One region of the Micromonospora sp. NPDC048040 genome, then DNA from elsewhere that is predicted to be linked to it. Evidence: riboswitches for the same ligand, from Rfam matches in the RefSeq annotation. Region 1 holds a riboswitch; each other region holds the start of a gene.
The links. A riboswitch is a leader RNA that binds a small molecule or an ion and turns the genes downstream of it on or off. The one in region 1 is predicted to bind cobalamin.
Positions count from the first base shown of each region.

Region 2: it holds a riboswitch for cobalamin, as region 1 does, so the genes downstream of both, ACZ6O2_RS07840 (ABC transporter substrate-binding protein) here and bluB (5,6-dimethylbenzimidazole synthase) in region 1, are expected to answer to the same signal.
Region 3: it holds a riboswitch for cobalamin, as region 1 does, so the genes downstream of both, cobN (cobaltochelatase subunit CobN) here and bluB (5,6-dimethylbenzimidazole synthase) in region 1, are expected to answer to the same signal.

Region 1 covers NZ_JBVJGT010000006.1:193,714-197,832, forward strand. Annotated here, with positions in the region: gene ACZ6O2_RS10175 (crotonase/enoyl-CoA hydratase family protein) at 38-799, opposite strand; gene ACZ6O2_RS10180 (EamA family transporter) at 842-1,759, opposite strand; cobalamin riboswitch at 1,899-2,093, shown strand; gene bluB (5,6-dimethylbenzimidazole synthase) at 2,131-2,760, shown strand; gene ACZ6O2_RS10190 (Rieske (2Fe-2S) protein) at 2,910-3,749, shown strand; partial or broken gene ACZ6O2_RS10195 (hypothetical protein) at 3,890-4,119, opposite strand, start outside.
Region 2 covers NZ_JBVJGT010000004.1:255,142-259,260, forward strand. Annotated here, with positions in the region: gene ACZ6O2_RS07825 (ABC transporter permease) at 1-11, shown strand, start outside; gene ACZ6O2_RS07830 (ABC transporter ATP-binding protein) at 8-1,063, shown strand; gene ACZ6O2_RS07835 (ABC transporter ATP-binding protein) at 1,060-1,773, shown strand; cobalamin riboswitch at 1,858-2,040, shown strand; gene ACZ6O2_RS07840 (ABC transporter substrate-binding protein) at 2,070-3,077, shown strand; gene ACZ6O2_RS07845 (FecCD family ABC transporter permease) at 3,101-4,119, shown strand, end outside.
Region 3 covers NZ_JBVJGT010000019.1:31,156-35,274, reverse strand. Annotated here, with positions in the region: gene ACZ6O2_RS19485 (sensor histidine kinase) at 1-228, shown strand, start outside; gene ACZ6O2_RS19480 (response regulator transcription factor) at 221-877, shown strand; cobalamin riboswitch at 989-1,118, shown strand; gene cobN (cobaltochelatase subunit CobN) at 1,485-4,119, shown strand, end outside.

The DNA.
Region 1 (4,119 bases):
GCCGCCAGCGCTAGCCGGCCGCGCCGTGCCGCCAGCGCTAGACGGCCGCGCCGTGCCGCCCGGCGCCGGCGGCGAACCGGGCCGCCCCGGCCGCCGCGTCGGCGGCGAGCGAGTCCATCCCGTACGCCAGCTCGGTCGCCAGCGCCGCCGGCTCCGGCTGGCCCGCGCCGGCCAGCACGGCGGCCCGGTCATTGCGCAGGCAGGTCTGCGGGTGCCGGGCGATCTCGGCCGCCAGCCGCTCGGCCGCCGCCCGCGCCTCACCCGGGGCGACCAGCCGGTTCACCAGCCCCATCGCGTACGCCTCCTCGGCCGGCACCGGCCGGCCGGTGAGGATCAGGTCCATCGCCCGGCTCTCGCCGATCAGCCGGGGCAGCCGGACCGTCCCCCCGTCGATCAGCGGCACCCCCCAGCGCCGGCAGAACACCCCGAGGACCGCGTCGGACTCGGCGACCCGCAGGTCGCACCAGAGCGCCAGCTCCAACCCGCCGGCCACGGCGTGACCGGAGATCGCGGCGATCACCGGCTTGCCGAGCGTCATCCGGGTCGGGCCCATCGGGCCGTCCCCCTCCGGCTCGACCCGGTTGCCGCTCGGGGTGCCGATCGCCTTCAGGTCGGCCCCCGCGCAGAACGTGCCGCCGGCGCCCCAGAGTACGGCCACCGCCGCGTCGGGGTCGGCCTCGAAGGCGCGGAACGCGTCGGCCAGGGCCCGGGCCGTCGGCCCGTCGACCGCGTTGCGGGCCGCCGGCCGGTCCAGGATCACCGTGGTCACCGGCCCGTCGTGCTCGACGCGTACGCCCATCGGCACAGCATGCCCCGGTGGTGCCGGCGGCGCCAGGGGGCGTCAGCGCGCCTTCGTGGCGCGGGGGCGGACCAGGGTCGCGCCCAGCGCGGCGCCGACCACGCACGCCACACCGGCCGCCTGCGGCCAGGCCAGCAGCTCGCCCAGCAGGACCAGCCCGACCAGCGCGCCGATCGCCGGCTCCAGGCTGAGCAGGATCGCGAAGACCCGGGCCGGCATCCGGCGCAGCGCGGCCAGTTCGGCCGAGTACGGCAGCACCGACGACAGCAGTGCCACCGCGACGCCCAGCGCGAGGGTCCACGGATCGAGCAGCGCCGTGCCGCTGCCGGCGACCCCGAACGGCAGTACGGCGAGCGCGGCGACGGCCATCCCCAGCGCGAGACCCTGGCTGCCCGGCACGCGGGCGCTGACCGCCTTGCCGAGCAGTACGTACCCGGCCCAGCCGACCGCGATGGCGACGCACAGCAGCAGCCCCACCCGGTCCACCCCGGTCCCGCCGAGCCCGCTGATCAGCAGCACCCCGCCGCCCGCCAGGACCGCCCACGCCACGTCGGCGGGCCGGCGGCTGCCGGCGAGCGACACCAGCAGCGGCCCCGCGAAACCGATGGTGACCGCCACGCCGAGCGGCACCCGGTGCAGCGCCGCGTAGAAGGCGAGGTTCATCAGCGCCAGGGTGAGCCCGAACGCCCCGACCAGGCCGGCGGCGCGCCAGCCCAGCCGCAGCCCGGGCCGGGCCACGAGCAGCAGGATCAGCGCGGCGAAGCCGAGCCGCAGCGTGGTCGTACCGCCGGCGCTGGTGCTGCCGAAGAGTTGCTTGGCGACGGCCGCACCGACCTGCGTGGAGAGCATGCCCAGCAGCATCAGCAGCGGCGGCGGCACGGCCCGGGGCCGGCCGAGGGCGACGGTCAGCCGGGCCGCCGGGTGGCCGGCCGGCAGCGGGCGGGAGGCGAGTGCGTACACCCGGACCACACTGGTCGCGGACGGCGCGGCCCGCGACCGGATTTCCACGCCCGGCCGGCGGTCGGGCCCGGCCCTTGGCGGGTCCGGCCGGGCGGCGGGGCGGCGGGTCCGGGTGGCGCGGCGCTAGCATGCCGGGCGGCACGATCATGTGAGGTGCCCCGCGCGAGCGGGGAGAATCGGGAAGCCGGTGCGAATCCGGCACGGGCCCGCCGCGGTGACCGGGGAGCCACCGTCCACGCGCGAGAGCGCAGCCACTGGCCCGCCCGGGCCGGGAAGGCGGACGGCCAGGCGTCGATCCGGGAGTCCGAAGACCGGCCTCGCGGTCACGTGCCCACGCCCGGAGCGTGGGCCGAGCGCAGCGGGAGCCTGCCTTGGATCTCTACGACGTCATCCATCGCCGCCGGGACGTCCGCGGCCAGTTCACCGGGGCGCCGGTGCCCGACGGGACGCTCCACCGCGTCCTGACCGCGGCGCACGCCGCGCCGAGCGTCGGCTACTCCCAGCCCTGGGACTTCGTCCTCGTCCGCGACCCCGAGTTGCGGCGCCGGTTCCACGAGCACGTCCTGACCGAGCGGGACACCTTCGCCGCCACCCTGGACGGGGAGGCGGCCGAGCGGTTCGCCCGCATCAAGATCGACGGGGTGCTGGAGTCCACCCTGTCCGTGGTGGTCACCTACGACCCGGCCCGCGGTGGCCCCGCCGTGCTCGGGCGGCACGCCATCGCCGACACCGGGCTCTACTCGGCCTGCCTCGCCATCCAGAACCTCTGGCTGGCTGCCACCGCCGAGGGGCTCGGCGTCGGGTGGGTGTCGTTCTACCGGGAGCCCTGGCTGGCCGAGCTGCTCGGCATCCCCGACGGCGTACGGCCGGTGGCGTGGCTCTGCCTCGGGCCGGTCACCCACTTCGAGGCCGTGCCCGACCTGGCCCGGCACGGCTGGCGGCAGAAGCGCCCGCTGGCCGAGGCGATCCACCACGACCGCTGGACGCCGCCGGACCGCTGACCGCACCATCGCGGAGGGTGGGCCCCATCCGGCCGGGGCCCGCCCGGTTCCGGGTCGGCAGGGGCCTCGTCACGTACCGCTGCGGATCCGTCACCGGAGACCGGTTTGCGGTCGCTCCTGCCGGGAAGTCGGTCCGGGTGCGAGCACTCATGACGAAGATCGAGCAGGCCTCCGCGCTGGACCGGATCGGCGACCGGTTGCAGCGGGCCGTCCAGGCCACCCTCCGCCCAAGGCGCGTTCGCGACTTGCTGCACGGTGTCTGGCTGGGGCACCCGCTGCACCCGGCGATGGTGCAGGTGCCGGTCGGCGCGTGGCTCAGCACGGCCGTGCTGGACCTGATGCAGGGGCAGCGCCGCGCCGCCACCACGCTGTGCGCGGTGGGCACCATCAGCGCCCTGCCGGCTGCGGTCGCCGGGCTCAACGACTGGGCAGCCCTCGCCCGAGACCAGCGCCGGATCGGCCTGGTGCACGCCGCCTCCAACAGCGTCGGCCTGGCGTTCTACGCCAGCTCCGTGGCCGCCCGGATGACCGGCCGGCACAACCTCGGCCGTACGCTCGGCTTCCTCGGGCTCAGCGCCGCGAGCATGGGGGCGTACATCGGCGGGCACCTGGCGTACAAGCAGGGCGCGCAGGTCAACCAGAGCATTTCCGAGCTGCACCGGATGAGTGACGGCTGGCACTCGATCGCGGACATGTCCGCCCTGCCGCAGCGAAAGCTGATCACTCGGGAGATCGACGACGTCTCGGTGATCCTCTACCGGCACGGCGACGAGGTCACCGTGATGCTGGAGCGCTGTCCGCACCAGAGTGGCCCGCTCGGCGAGGGCGAGGTGCAGGAGATCGACGGGCACGCGTGCGTGGTCTGCCCGTGGCACGGCAGCACGTTCCGGCTCAACGGCGGCGAGGTCGTGCACGGGCCGTCCGGCAACGACCAGCAGGTCCTGCCCACCCGCATCGTCAACGGCATGCTGGAAACCCGCCTCCCCTGACCCACCCACCCCACCCTCATGCCGTTGATCATGAAGTTGTTGCGGTCCTGATCGGAGCGGCGTCAAGTGGTGAGTGCAATCGTCAGGGCGCGATGAGTTGAGCGAGACGCTGGGTTGGGTGGGTTAGGGGCGGCGGTGGCGAGCACGTCGTCGTAGCACTTCACCGTGCGGCCGTTCCACTGGCACTTCCCGCCGCCGCCCCCGCCGCCCGAGTCGCCGCCCCCGCCGGTGTCCCCGCCGCCGGGGCCGCCCGGGGTGCCGGGGTCGTCGTCCCAGACGCTGCAGTCGCTCTGCCCGGGCGGGCACTCCGCGCCGGGGTCCGCGCGCCCCGCGGCGGGTGCGGACACGGCCGCCCCGAGCGCCAGCAGCA
Region 2 (4,119 bases), on a different contig from region 1:
TGAACCTGTGACCACCACCCGCGAGCCCCGCGCCGCCACGGCCCGCACCGCCGCCACCGGCGACGCCACGCCCGCCACGGCCGGCGCCGCCGCCGGCCCGCGCCCCGCGCTGCTGGAGGTCGACGGGCTGACCGTCCGCTTCCAGCTCCGCGACGCCGTGGTGCGGGCCGTCACCGACCTGCGCCTGACCGTCCACCCCGGCGAACTGGTGGCCGTGGTGGGGGAGTCGGGCTGCGGCAAGTCGGTGCTCGCCCACGCCCTGCTCGGCCTGCTCCCCGGCAACGCCACCGTCTCGGGCCACGCCCGGCTGCGCCCGCCCGGCGGGGACCAGGTCGACCTGATCGGCTGCACCGAGCGCCACCTCGCCCGCGCCGTACGCGGCCGCGCGGTCGGGCTGGTGCCGCAGAGCCCCGCCACCGCGCTGACCCCCGTACGCACCGGCCGGCGGCTGCTGGCGGAGACCCTGCGCGCCCACGGGCACGCCCGCCGCGACGCGCCCTCGGCGGCCGAGCGGGTCGCCGCCGACGTCGGGCTCGCCCCCGCCGACCTCGACCGCCACCCCCACGAGCTGTCCGGCGGCATGGCGCAACGCCTGGCCACCGCCCTCGCGCTCGCCCCCGACCCGCCGCTGCTGCTCGCCGACGAACCCACCACCGGCCTCGACCGGCCCCTGGCCGACCACACCCTCGACCTGCTGCGCCGCCGCTGCGACGCCGGCAACGCCGTCCTGCTCATCACCCACGACCTGGCCGCCGCCCGCCGCGTCGCCGACACCGTCGCCGTCATGTACGCCAGCCGGGTCGTCGAGCGCCGGCCCACCGAGGCGCTGTTCGCCGCGCCCGCCCACCCCTACACCGCCGGCCTGCTCGACGCCCTGCCCGAGCGGGCGTTCCGCCCCGTGCCCGGCCACCCGCCGATGCTCACCGACCTGCCCGCCGGCTGCGCCTTCGCCCCGCGCTGCGACCGCGCCACCGACATCTGCCGCACGCCGCCCACCCCGGTCGTGGACGGCTCCGGCCAGGTCGCCTGCCACCACCCGCTGCCCGTCGGAGCGCCGGCATGACCACGACCACGGCCACCCGTCAACACGTCGGACCGGAGGCGACCGCCACCGCGCTCGCCGCCCACCAGGTCACCGTCGCCTACGGTCGGCAGCGCGTCCTCGACCGCGTCGACCTGCACGTCGCCCCCGGCGAGACGGTCGGGCTGCGCGGGCCCTCGGGCAGCGGCAAGTCCACCCTGGCCCGGGTACTCGCCCTGCTGCACGCCCCCGACGCCGGGCACGTCACCCTCGACGGTCACCGGGTCGCCGGAGTCCGCCACCGGCTGCCGGCGGCCGTCCGCACCCGCGTCGCGATCCTGTTCCAGAGCCCACGCGCCGCCACCGACCCGCGGCTCAGCCTCGCGGACATCGTCGCCGAACCGCTCCGCGCCACCGGCGTGCCGGCCGAGCAGGCCAGGGCCCGCGCGGCCGAGCTGGCCGACCTCGTCGGCCTCACCACGGACCTGCTCGCCCGCCGCCCGCACGCGGTCAGCGACGGGCAGCTGCAACGGGCCTGCCTCGCCCGGGCGCTCGTGCACCGGCCGGCCTACCTGCTCTGCGACGAGGCCACCGCCATGCTCGACGCCTCCACCCAGGCCCACCTCGCCGCCGTCATCACCGACTACCAGCGACAGCACGGCGCCGGGGCCCTGCTGATCACCCACGACCCGGCCCTGATGGCCCGCTGGGCGACCCGGGTCGTCGACCTTCCGCCCCCGCCGGAAGGGTGAACCGCCGCGCGCCGCACCGTCCACAGTGGTGAGAAAGGCCGCTCCATGGCATTCGTCACCGTGGCATTCGGGGTCGGGCGCAGGCTAGGGTGACGCTGCCGTGGTGTTCGGGAAGCCGGTGGAAGACCGGTGCGGCCCTCGCCACTGTGATCGGGAAGTCCGCGGCCCTCGTCGTCAGAGGTCACTGGGCGTGTCGCACGCCTGGGAAGGCCGGCCACGGACGCACCTCCCGTCAGCCAGGAGACCGGCCACGGCACTGCGATGACCCGTCCACGAGGTGCTGGAAGGCGGTCCCGATGCGCGTACGCGCTGTGCGGTCCACCCTGTCCCGGCGCGTAGCCGCGCCCCTGTCCGTCCTCCTCGTCCTGCTCGGCGCCTGCGCCACGGACGACGACCCCGCCCCGGCATCCGGCGCGCCGGCCACCCTGACCAACTGCGGCACGCCGGTCACCGTCGCCGCCCCGCCCCAGCGGGCGGTCACGCTGAACCAGCCCGCCACCGAGATCATGCTGGCGCTCGGCCTGGCCGACCGCATGGCCGGCACGGCGTACCTGGACGACGCGATCCTGCCCGAGCACGCCGCCGCGTACGCATCGGTGCCGGTGCTGTCCGGAAAGTACCCGGCCAAGGAGAAACTCCTGGAGACGGCGCCGGACTTCGTCTACGCCTCGTTCCACAGCGCCTTCGGTGACGAGGGCGTCGGCGACCGGGCCGCCCTGGCGGGGCTCGGCATCGGCACCTACCTCTCACCCGCCGGGTGCCCGAAGCAGCACCGGCCGGGGAAGCTCACCGTCGAGGACGTGTTCGCCGAGATCCGGGACGTCGCGGCCGTCTTCGGGGTGCCGGAGCGGGCCGAGAGGCTCATCGCCGACCACCGCACCCGGATCGCCGCCGCTGCCGCCAGGCTCGACGGCACGGGGGACGTCTCCGTGCTCTGGTGGGACGCCGGCACCGACGCCCCGAGCGTGGGCGCCTGCTGCGGCAGCCCCAACATGATCATGTCGGCGGTCGGGGTCGACAACGCCCTCGGCGACCTTGCCGGCGGCTGGGCCGACACCAGTTGGGAGAGCGTCGTCGCGCGCGACCCCGACGCGATCGTGCTGGTCGACGCGACCTGGGACCCGGCCGCCGCGAAGCAGGCGTTCCTGGCCCGGCACCCCACCCTCAAGGATCTGCCCGCGGTGGCCGGGCAGCGGTTCGTCGTCGTCCCGTTCTCGTCCACCTCCGCCGGGGTGCGGGCGGTGCTCGGCGTCGAGGCGCTCGCCGCGGGGGTGGCGCAGCTTCCCGCCGGAGCGGACCGCTGACCGCCGTGGCGCGCCGTACCGCCGTGGCCCACCGTCTCGCCGCGGCCCGTCGCCGCGCCGTGCGCGGTCGGGCCGGCGCGGACCCCGGCGCCACCGCCTCCGGGGTCCGGCGCGGCCGGCCCGTCCGTCCCGTGGGCACAGTCGCGCTGCTGGTCACGCTGCTGGCGGGCCTGGTCGTGTCGATCGGGGCGGCCGTCACCGTCGGGCCGGCCGACATCCCCGTGTCGACGGTCTGGGCCGTCGTGGCCGACCGCCTGGGCCTGGCCCACGCCGACGTGCCGCTGCTGCGCGAGCACATCGTCTGGCGGCTGCGCCTGCCCCGGGTGCTCGGCGCTGCGGTGGTGGGCGCCGGGCTGGCGGCCGTCGGGGCGGTGACGCAGACCGTCACCCGCAACCCGCTGGCCGACCCGTACCTGCTCGGGGTCTCCTCCGGGGCGTCGCTCGGCGCGGTCGCGGTGCTCGTCCTCGGCGTCGGCGGCGGGGTCGCGGCGCTCACCGGGGGCGCCTTCACCGGCGCGCTGGCCGCGTTCGCCGTCGTGGCGGTGGTGGCCGGCAGGCGGGCCGCGCTGGCGCCCACCCGGGTGGTGCTGGCCGGGGTCGCCGTCGCGCAGCTGTGCGGGGCGGCGACGTCGTTCGTCATCGTCTGGGTCGCCGACCCGCACGCCACGCAGAGCATCACCTTCTGGCTCTCCGGCTCGCTGGCCCGCGTCGACTGGGCCGCCCTGGCCTGGGTGGTACCGGTGCTGGCCGCCGTGCTCACCCTCGTGGCGGCGTACGCCCGCACGCTCAACGCCTTCGCCTTCGGCGAGGACGCCGCCGAGACCCTCGGCGTGCCCGTCACCCGGGTCCGGTGGCTGCTGCTGGTCGCCACCGCGCTGCTCACCGCGGCGCTGGTCGCCATCAGCGGCGCGGTGGGTTTCGTCGGGCTGATCCTGCCGCACGCCGCCCGGTTCCTCACCGGCGCGGACCACCGGCGCCTGCTGCCCGTCGTCGTCCTCGCCGGCGCGATCTTCATGGTCTGGGTGGACACCGCCGCGCGGAC
Region 3 (4,119 bases), on a different contig from region 1:
ACCCGCTGTCGGCTCGCCGTGGCGGTCGAGCCCGGGGTGCTGGCGGTCGCCGTCGTCGACGACGGGGGGTCGGGGCGCGCCGTCGGGCCGCCCGGCCACGGGCTGCGGGGCATGCGCGAGCGTGCCGTGATGCACGGCGGTGCCCTGGAGGCCGGCGTCGAGCCCGGCGGCGGCTTCGCCGTGCGCGCCCGGCTGCCGTTCACTCCGGCGGTGTCGGACGATGGGTGAGCCCGTACGCGTGCTCCTGGCCGACGACGACGTGCTGCTGCGCGGCACCCTCCGGCTGCTGGTCGACGCCACCCCGGGAATGACCGTGGTGGCCGAGGCGGGCACCGGCCGGGCGGCCGTCGAACTCGCGGGGACGTACGCGCCCGAGGTGGTGCTGATGGACGTCCGGATGCCCGAGATGGACGGCATCACCGCCACCGAGCAGGTCACCGCCGGCCGGGACGCGCCCCGGGTGCTCGTCCTCACCACCTTCGACCTCGACGATCACGTGTACCGGGCGCTGCGGGCCGGGGCGAGCGGCTTCCTGCTCAAGGACACGTCCCCCGTCCGGCTGCTCGACGCGATCAGGGTGGTCGCCGCGGGCGAGGCGCTGCTGGCCCCCAGCGTCACCCGTCGGCTCATCGCCGAGTTCACCCGGATGCCGGCGGCCCGACGGGTGCCGGGACGGCTCGACGGGGTGACCCCGCGGGAGCGGGAGGTGTTGACGTTGATCACCCGTGGGATGTCCAACACCGAGATCGAGCAGCACCTGCACCTCAGCCGGGGCACCGTCAAGACGCACATCGGCCGGTTGCTGACGAAGCTGGGCGTCCGCGACCGGGCGCAACTGGTGATCGCGGGCTACGAGTCGGGGCTCGCCGACCGGTGAGGTGACGTCGACCGTCGCGCACGCCGCGCCGGCCCGGCGGGTCGGCGTCCGATCCCGTCGCGTTGACCTGGGGACCGGGGGTGTGGCAGCATTCGCGGCCTGACGGCAGTGAAGGAAGCCGGTGCGATTCCGGCGCGGTCCCGCCACTGTCACCGGGGAGCGATCCCCCCTCGTGAGTCACGGCCGTGCGTGCGCGGTTGGAAGACCGGGGGTGAGCGTCGATCCGGGAGCCAGGATACTTCGGCCGTCGGGAGTGACCCCAGGGCGTGGACACCCGAGGAGGACCCGATGACGCACCGCGTCTCCGCCATCGACGATCATCGTCGCATCGTGCCCGGCCGCGCCAGCGCGCCGGCGAGCAGCCGCGTTTCCGCAGCCCCGTCCGGCCGCCGCGCCGCGCGTCCGGCCGGCCGTGGTGTGCCCGCCCCCGGCCGCCCCGCAGCGGTCGGACGCGTCGCCCGTCCCTGACGCCCGCACCGCGCCGCCCGACCCCGCCGGCCCGCCGGTGAGCCGCTTCCCGGCCCGCCGTACCCGCTGAACCGCGCCCACCCCTCGTACCGCCCGATCGTCCTCGCGTCGATCCGGGCGTCACTCTCCGGAGCCGTCCGTGCGCATCCTGCTGCTGTCCACCGCCGACACCGACCTGCTCGCCGCCCGCGCCAGCGGCGCCGACTACCGCCTCGCCAACCCCGCCCGGGTCGCCGCCGACGCCGTGCCCGCGCTGCTCGACGGCGTGGACCTCGCGGTCGTACGCCTGCTCGGCGGCCGGCAGGCGTGGCCGGACGGGCTCGCCACGGTGCTGGCCTCCGGCGTGCCCACGGTCGTGCTCAGCGGCGAGGCCCTGCCGGACGCGGAACTGATGGCGGCCTCCACCGTCCCCGCCGGGGTGGCCACCCAGGCGCTGGCCTACCTGGTCGAGGGCGGCCCCGGGAACCTCGCCCAGCTCGCCCGGTTCCTCTCCGACACGGTGCTGCTCACCGGCGAGGGGTTCGCCCCGCCCGCGCCGACCCCGACGTACGGCGTCCACGGTGACCGTCCCGTGCGGCCCGACCGGCCGACCGTCGGGATCGTCTTCTACCGGGCGCACGCCCTCGCCGGCAACACCGGCTTCGTCGACGCCCTCGCCGACGCCGTCGACGCGGCCGGCGGCAACCCGCTACCGATCTTCTGCGGCTCGCTGCGCGGCCTCACCGCCGGCGCGGGACCGCTCGGGCTCTTCGGCCGCTGCGACGCCCTGCTGGTCACCGTGCTCGCCGCCGGCGGCACGGTCGCCGCCGACGCCTCCGGCGGGGGCGACGAGGACGCCTGGGACGTGGGGGCGCTCGCCGCCCTCGACGTGCCGGTGATCCAGGCGCTCTGCCTCACCAGCACCCGCGAGCAGTGGGCCGGCAGCGACGCCGGACTGTCCCCGCTGGACGCCGCGATGCAGGTGGCCATCCCCGAGTTCGACGGCCGGATCGTCACCGTGCCGTTCTCGTTCAAGCGGATCGACGCCGACGGGCTCTCCGGCTACGTCGCCGACCCGGAGCGGGCCGCCCGGGTGGCCGGCATCGCCGTGCGGCACGCCCGGCTGCGGCACGTGCCCAACGCCGACAAGCGGCTCGCGGTCGTGCTCAGCTCCTACCCGACGAAGCACTCCCGGGTCGGCAACGCCGTCGGCCTGGACACCCCGGCCTCGGCGGTCCGGCTGCTGGCCGCCCTCGCCGAGGCCGGCTACCACCTCGGCGACGCCCCGGTGCCCGACGACGGGGACGCGCTCATCCACGCCCTCATCGCCGCCGGGGGACACGACGTCGAGTGGCTCACCCCGGAACAGCTCGCCGCCGCCGAGGCGCGGGTGCCCGGGGGGACGTACCGGCGCTGGTTCGACCAGGCGCCGGCGGAGCTGCGGGAGCGGATGCTCGCCCACTGGGGGGAGCCGCCCGGCGGGCTCTACACCGACGGCGGGGACATCGTGCTGGCCGGGCTGCGCTTCGGCAACGTGGTGCTGCTGATCCAGCCGCCGCGCGGCTTCGGCGAGAACCCGATCGCCATCTACCACGACCCGGACCTGCCGCCCAGCCACCACTACCTGGCCGCGTACCGCTGGCTGGCCGCGCCCGCCACCGACGGCGGCTTCGGCGCGGACGCGGTGGTGCACCTGGGCAAGCACGGCACCCTGGAGTGGCTGCCCGGCAAGGGTCTCGGGCTGGCCGCCGACTGCGCCCCCGACGCCGTCCTCGGCGACCTGCCGCTGGTCTACCCGTTCATCGTCAACGACCCCGGCGAGGGCACCCAGGCCAAGCGCCGCGCGCACGCCGTCGTCGTCGACCACCTGGTGCCGCCGATGGCCCGCGCCGAGACGTACGGCGACCTGGCGAAGCTGGAGCAACTCCTCGACGAGTACGCCACCGTGCAGGCGCTCGACCCCGCCAAGGTGCCCACCGTGCAGGCGCAGATCTGGGCCCTGGTGCGCGCCGCCGAGCTGCACCACGACCTGCACGCCGAGGACATGCCGGCCGCCGAGGACTTCGACGACTTCGTGCTGCACCTCGACGGGTACCTCTGCGAGGTCAAGGACGTGCAGATCCGCGACGGCCTGCACATCCTCGCCGCCGCGCCCACCGGCGAGCCCCGGGTCAACCTCGTCCTCGCTGTGCTGCGCGCCCCGCAGGTCTGGGGCGGCGCCCGCGCCCTGCCCGGCCTGCGCCAGGCCCTCGCCGCCGCGTACGGCCTCGACGAGCAGGCGCTGCTCGCCGCGCCGGGCCAGCGGCTGGCGCTGCCCGAGGCGCTGACCGACACCGTCGACGGGCCGGCCGGCACCGCCGCCGACGCCGTCGACCTGATCGAGGCCCTCGCGCGCCGGCTGGTCGTCGGCATGGAGACCCTCGGCTGGGACACCGACAAGGTCGACGCCGTGGTCGAGGAGGTCACCGGCCGGGCCGTCCCGGACGCCGCCGCCGTGCTCCGCTTCGCCGCCACCGAGCTGGTGCCCCGGCTGGACCGCACGACCGACGAGATCGACCGGGTGGTGGGCGCGCTCGACGGGCGCTTCGTGCCGCCCGGCCCGTCCGGCTCGCCCACCCGGGGCCTGGTCAACGTGCTCCCCACCGGCCGGAACTTCTACTCCGTCGACCCCAAGGCGATCCCCAGCCGCAACGCCTGGGACGTCGGGGTGGCCCTGGCCGACTCGCTGCTCGCCCGGCACCTCGCCGACACCGGCGAGTACCCGCGCTCCGTCGGCCTGACCGTCTGGGGCACCA